DNA from 2 places in the Brevibacillus sp. HB1.2 genome. Region 1 is predicted to be linked to the other one. Evidence: a T-box and tRNA genes for the amino acid it is inferred to sense, from the RefSeq annotation. Region 1 holds a T-box; the other holds one or more tRNA genes.

What was found. The T-box of region 1 lies ahead of ileS (isoleucine--tRNA ligase). A T-box ahead of a tRNA ligase gene usually reads a tRNA of that ligase, here a tRNA-Ile.
Region 2: it encodes a tRNA-Ile, which carries the amino acid that the T-box ahead of ileS (isoleucine--tRNA ligase) is inferred to sense. The anticodon was not compared.

What each region holds. Positions count from the first base shown of each region.
Region 1 is NZ_JABMIU010000002.1:367,632-371,844, reverse strand. It holds gene HPY28_RS06660 (cell division protein SepF) at 1-263, shown strand, start outside; gene HPY28_RS06655 (YggT family protein) at 295-558, shown strand; gene HPY28_RS06650 (YlmH family RNA-binding protein) at 571-1,344, shown strand; gene HPY28_RS06645 (DivIVA domain-containing protein) at 1,445-1,936, shown strand; T-box leader at 2,027-2,295, shown strand; gene ileS (isoleucine--tRNA ligase) at 2,342-4,213, shown strand, end outside.
Region 2 is NZ_JABMIU010000002.1:609,562-613,774, reverse strand. It holds gene HPY28_RS07625 (YjcG family protein) at 1-391, opposite strand, end outside; gene HPY28_RS07620 (hypothetical protein) at 537-695, shown strand; gene HPY28_RS07615 (alpha/beta hydrolase) at 698-1,402, opposite strand; gene HPY28_RS07610 (phosphatidylglycerophosphatase A family protein) at 1,583-2,176, shown strand; tRNA gene HPY28_RS07605 (tRNA-Ile) at 2,596-2,672, shown strand; tRNA gene HPY28_RS07600 (tRNA-Val) at 2,698-2,773, shown strand; gene HPY28_RS30375 (GNAT family N-acetyltransferase) at 2,903-3,634, shown strand; gene HPY28_RS07585 (DUF3221 domain-containing protein) at 3,999-4,213, opposite strand, start outside.

The sequences.
Region 1 (4,213 bases):
AGGAGGGAATCCGTTTGATTCTCTGTGAACCCCGTCATTACAGTGACGCACAGGATATCGCAGACAACCTGCGTCATCGTAGACCCGTTGTGGTCAACCTCCATCGCGTGGAAAAAGACCAAGCCAAGAGAATTATCGACTTTTTGAGCGGGACGGTCTATGCATTAAACGGCGATATCCAAAAGGTCGGAGACACGATCTTCGTGTGCACGCCTGACCATGTAGATATTCAGGGTACGATTTCCAGTGTGTTGGAAGAGTAGCCAATTAAGACGAATATAAAAGGGTGAGCTAATGAAAGTTGTCGTGGATATTTTAGATTTTGCCTTTACGGTATATCAATACATGATTATTGCTTACATTTTGATGTCTTGGGTTCCTCAAATGAGAGGTACAGGCATCGGTCAGTTACTGGAAAGACTGGTTGAGCCTTATTTGGCACCATTTCGCCGGTTTATTCCACCGCTCGGGTTCATCGATATCTCCCCGATTGTCGCATTGATGGCACTGCACTTTGCCCAATCTGGCCTATACGCCATTTTGCGACAAATTCTGTAGGCGAGTGAAACGATGAGCATATTTGACCATTTTTCAAAAGAAGAACGTCCCTTTGTTGAACGGGCGCTGGAAATGCTGACGCAAGTAGAGCGGAAGCAGGCCATGCGCCTTACTGATTTTGTAGACCCTAGGCAGTTGATAATTTTTCAGAGTCTATCTTCACAAGTAAGCGATGTAAAGGTTTCTCCTTATGGAGGCTACGAGGGTGCCGAGCGTGTACGTATCATCATCCATCCGGAGTACCTCCCAGTCGAGCATGAGGATTATCGGCTTACCTTATTGGCAATCAAAGGTGATCAGCGCTTTCATGTGCTGGAGCATCGAGATGTGATGGGGGCGATGCTGGGCGTCGGGATGAAGCGGGAGAAATTCGGAGATATGCTGACAGATTCAGCTGGCAGCTACGCGATTGTAGCAGAGGAAGTCGCTGATTTTGTCTGTGGGCAGGTGACGCAAATTCATCGGACATCTGTTCAATTTGAGCGGGTAGCATGGGAGGCGTTTACACCACCAGCACCCAAGTTTGTAGAGAAAACGATCACCGTGCCATCACCGCGAATTGACGCGATCATCGGAGAAGTACACAATATGTCTCGCGCAAAAGCACTGGTGCCAATTCGAGCAGGAAAAGTAAAAATCAACTGGAAAGTAATCGAAGACCCATCTTATCAACTCGAGATGGGTGATATGGTATCTCTTGCAGGTTATGGTCGGTTCAAAGTTCTTGAGGTAGCAGGTCCAACACGCAGCGGAAGACTTCGCATGATTGTCGGACTGGTTACATAAGATGGACCAAAGCGCAAAAAATTGTAAAATACGGCAGGAAACACAGCTAATCCTGTCGAAATGATTGAAGACGAATTATCGGGAAAAGTGGGGGGTTCATGTGCCATTAACGCCGTTGGATATACACAATAAGGAATTCAGCACAGGCTTTCGTGGGTATAACATTGACGAAGTGAACGAGTTTCTCGATCAGGTGATCAAAGATTTTGAGCTCTTGATAAAAGAGAAAAAAGAACAGGAAGAGCGCGTAGCTATTCTGAATGAGCGCGTAGATTACTATAAGAGCTTGGAAGAAAATTTGAGCAAGTCGATTCTGGTCGCGCAGGAGACAGCGGAAGACGTGAAGTCGAATGCCCGCAAGGAAGCGCAGCTCATCTTAAAGGAATCCGAGAAAAATGCAGACCGAATCGTCAATGAAGCATTGGCGAAGTCACGCAAAATCGCAATCGAAATCGAAGAATTAAAAAAACGTGCTTCGGTTTACCGTATGCGCTTTCGGACGCTTTTGGAAGCACAGTTGGAAATGCTGGAGAATGGCGATTGGGATAACATTGAACAGCCACAAGTTGATTCGCCTGTAACAGTTGAATAAATCATTGACGTTCGAGCAATGATGGTATTATAATGAAAGACAACTTTTTCGAAATAAAGCACTTATAGTAGTTGAACAGGCTTATACAAATCATAGACGATGAACGGGAAGAGTACGTGAGCCAGCACTGCCTAGAGAGTCGGGAAAAGGTGAAAACCCGGCCAGTTGCTTTCACAGAAAATCACCCGGGAGTTCAATATCCGAAAGCCCAGATAACCTTGATGGTTAAACAGGTGAGTAAGTGAGCGCGTCATTCCCGTTACGAATGAGTGAAGTGGAACGAATCCGATGCAGGCTTTTTTGTCGTACGGGTTTGTTCAATCAGGGTGGTACCACGGGAGCTTTCTCTCGTCCCTTTTTGGGGATGAGTGAAAGCTTTTATTTATTTAAGGAGTGAATCAGGCCATGGATTACAGCAAAACCTTAGCGCTACCAAAAACAGATTTCCCTATGCGCGGAAATTTGCCAAGCCGCGAGCCACAGATGCAAGCGGTATGGGAAGAGCAAAATATTTATCAACAAGTGCTAGATCGTACAAAAGACCGCCCGTCTTTTGTCTTGCATGATGGTCCTCCATATGCGAATGGAGATATCCATATCGGTCACGCACTGAACAAAATCCTCAAGGACTTCATCGTTCGCTACAAATCCATGGCAGGATTTTATGCGCCGTACATCCCAGGTTGGGATACACATGGTTTGCCGATTGAACAAGCGATCATCAATGCACAAGGGTTGGATCGTCGTAGCATCGAAGTGAACGATTTCCGCCAGCGCTGTGAAGAGTATGCGTGGTCCTACATCGACAAGCAACGCGACCAATTCAAGCGTCTGGGTGTTCGCGGAGATTGGGAAAACCCTTATGTGACACTCCTGCCTGAGTATGAAGCCAACCAAATTCGCGTATTCGGTGAAATGGCGAAAAAGGGTTATATTTACAAAGGACTGCGCTGCGTGTACTGGTCTCCGTCTTCTGAGACGGCTCTGGCTGACGCAGAAATCGAATACAAAGATAAGCGCTCTCCTTCTATTTACGTCAGCTTCCAGGTAGCAGATGGAAAAGGCAAGCTGGACACAGAAACAGGCGTTGTTATCTGGACAACGACTCCGTGGACATTGCCAGCAAACCTTGCGATCAGCCTGCATCCTGAACTTGAGTACAACGTAGTGAAGGTAGATGGCCGCAAATTCCTGGTAGCCAACGGTCTGATTGAAGCCGCGAGCAAAGAAATTGGCTGGGAAGGCGTAGAGATTCTCGCGACCTTTAAAGGTCAAGAACTGGAAGGCGTAGAAACTCAGCATCCATTCTACGATCGCAAGTCTCCACTCATCCTGGGTGAGCATGTAACCTTGGATGCAGGTACTGGTTGCGTTCATACTGCTCCAGGACACGGGGAAGATGACTTTAACATTGGTCAAAAATACAATTTGGGCGTCCTTTGCCCAGTGGATCACGAAGGTAAAATGACCAATGAGGCTCCAGGCTTTGAAGGTCTGTTCTACGAAGATGCCAACAAAGTGATTACAGAGAAGCTGAAAGAAACCGGAGCACTCTTGAAGCTCAATTTCTTCACGCACTCCTACCCACATGACTGGCGTACGAAAAAACCGGTTATCTATCGGGCGACAGAGCAATGGTTCGCGTCTATCGACGGATTCCGTGAGCAAATGCTCGAAGCGATTAAAAATGTAAAATGGATTCCTCATTGGGGAGAAACTCGTCTGGCAAACATGATTGCAGATCGTGGCGACTGGTGCATTTCCCGTCAGCGTGTATGGGGTGTACCGATTCCAATCTTCTATTGCAAATCGTGTAACGAACCGATCATTAACGACACGACGATCACCCATGTTGCTGATCTGTTCCGCAAAGAAGGATCGAAAGTATGGTTCTCCCGTGAAGCAAATGAGCTGGTTCCAGAAGGGCTTTCTTGCACCAAATGCGATTGCAAGGAATTCCGCAAAGAAACGGATATTATGGACGTTTGGTTCGACTCCGGTTCCAGCCACCAGGCTGTTTTGCGCGAAAGAGGCATTGCTTGGCCAGCTGACATGTATCTGGAAGGCTCTGACCAGTATCGTGGCTGGTTCAACTCTTCTCTCTCGACGGGTGTTGCCGTATATGGCACAGCTCCTTACAAATCCGTCCTAAGCCACGGCTTTGCATTGGATGGAGAAGGACGCAAAATGTCCAAATCCCTCGGTAACGTCATCGTGCCTCAACAAGTTATTGACAAGATGGGCGCAGATATCTTGCGTCTGTGGGTAGCTTCTGTT
Region 2 (4,213 bases), 240 kb from region 1:
TTACATCCCGCAGCTCATCGTCGGACAGGTCGCGCCCGATGGTCAGATGCGGTACGTATGCGTAGGTTTCTTTTTCATTCACACACTGATTGGCAATCTTTTGATGCAGCTCGTTAAATGGTTCTTTGTTTTGCACAGCCAAATAGATCACGTTGTTGGTAGGGTGGAAAGAAGATACCCGATGGAAATGAGCCGAAAAGCTGTCGGTAGAGGAGGCAACCTGCTCCAGATGGCTCACCAGCTCAGGAAGCTTGGCTTCGTCCAGCTCAAAGGCTTCCTTCAAACGGATATACGGAGGAACCAAAGCATAGCCCGGGTCATAACGTTTCCGGTAAGAATTGGCTACTTCTTGCACCTTGCTAGATGGGAATATAACGATACTGTACATCATCAGAACCACTCCTCCTTACTATCTATCATGCTCTACAAGATATTATTTTAACAGAAAATTCTTCATTTGTGTAATGTTAAGCGTGGGTCTGTATATTCCTTGTGTCAAAGGAAAGACTGTGTAGTGCAAGGAGGTGCCGCACTGCATGTATACGGCTATGATGATCACATTCATTTTTCTCGTTCTGCTTCTACTGTCTGTGCTGACCTTCACGATCTTGACTGCGATACGAAAAGGAGAATTCGAAGAAGCACTCGTATCGACTATCAAGGATGAAGGTCCACAAGAAGAACAGCCACGGTAAGTTTACCCGTAAAGCGTCTTTAGCATACGCGGTAGATTGCGCTGCCAATGGCTCCACGTATGGTCACCCTCAAACGTTTCATAAACGAGGGTGGCTTTTTTCGTACCCAAAATCTCGCGCAACTCTTCATTGGCCGCAAGAAGATTCAATGTGCCCCGGCCCGTGCTTACTGCCGTTTCCTCCGTCCCGATCTCCAAATAAATGGTTTGCGGCACGGAAAAGTCAGCGTCAGCTATCAGACGATTTAACTTTGCGTCCATGGCAATCGACTGGCAGGCAACTTGTCCAAACGTATGTGGATAGTAAAGAGCAGTAAACAGAGAGACAACCCCGCCCAAAGATTCGCCAAGAAGTGTTCGTGCGTTCCCCAAAGGATGTGTGGAGTAATGCGTATCGACATAGCTCACGACTTCATCGGCGAGGAAGCGACGGTAGGCCATATGCTCCTTGCCATCCGGATGATAGCGGTCGTTCCGTTTGCTTTTCTCGACCGGGAGAAAGACAGCGATGATATCAGGCAATTCTTTGTCCCGATTCAATTGATCTAGCAAAGAAGCCATCCTGCCCATTGCCAAGTAATCTTCTCCGTCCTGCACATAAAGGACTGGATACGAGTAGAGTGGCGAGTAGCGTTGGGGTGTGTAGACAATCAGCTTTTCCGGCGTCCCCAAATGCCGGCTTTCCAAGATGATTTCCTCAAGGGCCACTGCGGTGTCCTCCTTATTGGGATCTTCTATTCATTATTATACAGGAGTGAGCGGGCATGCCCAACAGTTTGGGTGCAGGGTCAGTCAGGCTGTGGGCGAAAGATTGTCGCAATTTGGTCAGCGTGTGATACTATGGTAGGAAACGACTTCACTCGATTTGTGGAAGGGGTTGTCTCTTATATGAAGAAGCAAGTACACAGCATCGAAGTCAGAAACGCTGCTCTCGCACGTTTGGCAGAACGCGGAGTGACGATGGATGATATCGCAGAGATCGTCTATCTCATGCAATCACCTTACCATCCAGATCTCACGATGGCGCAGTGCATCGAGAGCGTGAAAGCGGTCTTGGAAAAAAGGGAAATGCAGCACGCCATCCTGGTTGGCGTTGAGTTGGATACGTTAGCAGAGAAGGGCCTCTTGTCCGAGCCGCTCCAATCTATCATCGCGTCAGATGAAGGACTGTTCGGATGCGACGAAACATTGGCGCTAGGCTCCGTATTTGGATATGGAAGTATCGCGGTGACCACCTTTGGCCATTTGGATAAGCACAAGGTCGGGGTGATTAAAAGGCTGGATACCAAGTCGGGAGAGGGACGTGTTCACACATTTTTGGACGACCTCGTGGCGAGTGTGGCAGCCAATGCGTCTAGCCGTATGGCCCATCGGATGAGAGATGAGCAGGAGGCGGAATTGACACGAAATGAGGCGTTGAAGCAACAGGAAGCCGAGCTGCGTGTCGAGGAGAAAGGGAAAGGGACGGAGCAGGCGGGGTAGGTTAGGGTTGCGATGAGGAAGTTTGTCTCGATCATTACCTAATTATCTTGTTTGTTGTTGTACCCTTTATTGGATCGTCTTTAGACTGGCAGAAGCCAATTCTTCACTGGTGTAGCTCATATGCTTGATGGCGTCATGTTTGATGTGATGCCATCAAGTAGGTAATCCCCATGTTTAGTAGGGGGGATGTGGGTCGCAGCGGTGGGGAATGGCTTTTTTGTTGGGGTCTTGGGTAAGCATATATAGCTGAAACGAGATGACGAGGCTTTTTACATGGTAAAAGCAAGACTGATATCACTGGGTTTCTTAGTGTTCTTTTGGTACGAGTGAAAATTTTTACAAGAAATTATTCATTTCCTCTTGAAATCCATTTTACGATGCTGTATAGTAATAAATGTGATCGACGTCCGATACGATTCGGGCCCTTAGCTCAGTTGGTCAGAGCGGTCGGCTCATAACCGATTGGTCGTAGGTTCGAGTCCTACAGGGCCCACCATTAAACGATCACACACATATCCCATGATCCGGTAGCTCAGTTGGGAGAGCACCATCTTGACAGGGTGGGGGTCGCTGGTTCGAACCCAGTCCGGATCACCATAGTATGAACGTTAGAACCCTTGAGGAATCAAGGGTTTTTTATTTTATGCTTTTGATTAGCCACAGTCACTAACCCCCATATTCTACGATTTGGGTGGCAAATACTATTCGTTTTAAAATGGGGACTTCATGAGGAAGGAGGGTGTGAATGAGTACATTAGAAAAGGCTCTAAGGAAGATCTTCTCGAATCTGGATTTTCTCCTGAGATTGTGGGAGCAGTCGTTGCTCTAACTAGAAATGAAGGCGAGACCTACATGGAATTTGTAAAAAGAGCGAAAATTGACCCGATAGCAAGGTTCGTTAAACTGGCAGACCTAGAAGATAACTGTGACTTGACCCGCATCCCAGATCCAACAAAAATGACCATGAACGGATGTTGCGTTACAGGAGAGCCATTAAAGAACTACTCTCTACATAAATTGGGATTTGATGAGGTTAGAATAATGAAGATAACATTAGCTGATTCATGGTTAGGGAATGATGTTGTATTTTTCTTTCAGAATAACATTCAAGAAAATAACGATGGTATTTCTAATAGGGAATTTTTATGTCCAGATGGAGCATTTGCTGCTGTGCGTAGAAGGCAAGTCGTTGTAGTAATAGATGATAACCAAATTGTAGGAGCAATGCGCTTTTATCCTAGAAAGTCTGATCAAACTATTTCGCTATATCAGTTTGCAATTCGTCCAAGTCATCGAGGACAGAGGTTAATGGATAAAATGCTTCAGATCTTGGGGGAGTGCCCAATTGAGGTAATATGTCCGACTACTTCTAAAATGAATGAGTATTATGAGAAGAGTAGTTGGAGATTGAAAGAAGAAAAGACAGACAGCAACATTTGGGAATGGATGAAATGTTAATTTGATTGGAAAAGGGTGATAGAGATGGCCAAAAAAGAGGTTGTCACATTTGAGCACTTTGTGGCAATGTATTACTGCAATTTCAAAGAAAAGCCAACTCGCGCTACACTTAGACAATACAGTAACTTATATCGAACATGGAAGATCGAGAAGTAGTAAATATACTTCTGAGTGATTTGGCATTAATCAAGTCAGAAATCTATAACAATGAGCTGACTGATATTTTAAATCATTATGGTTTTGGAATTTCAATTAACGAATTTCGTTCTTTAATTGATCCATTGATAGGTGAATTGAACGAATAAAATGACACTTTTATGGGAGATTATCACCTCCTTTCTTTAGTTGCAGCAGGGTACAAATTTTAAATCTCTTTTACTTCTCCTGTTTGTGCATTGATTTTTAGAATAGTATCTGTTTTATGATCATAGTCGGTTGCTTTTATCAGCCAATGATCTTTCTGTCCACTTGCACTTTTAATAATGATTCCATCGTTATGTGTGTTCTTTAAGTAATTGATTGCGTGTTGAATCGCACTTTTTTCATCCATTTGATCAATAGGATTTTTACTTTCTTCTT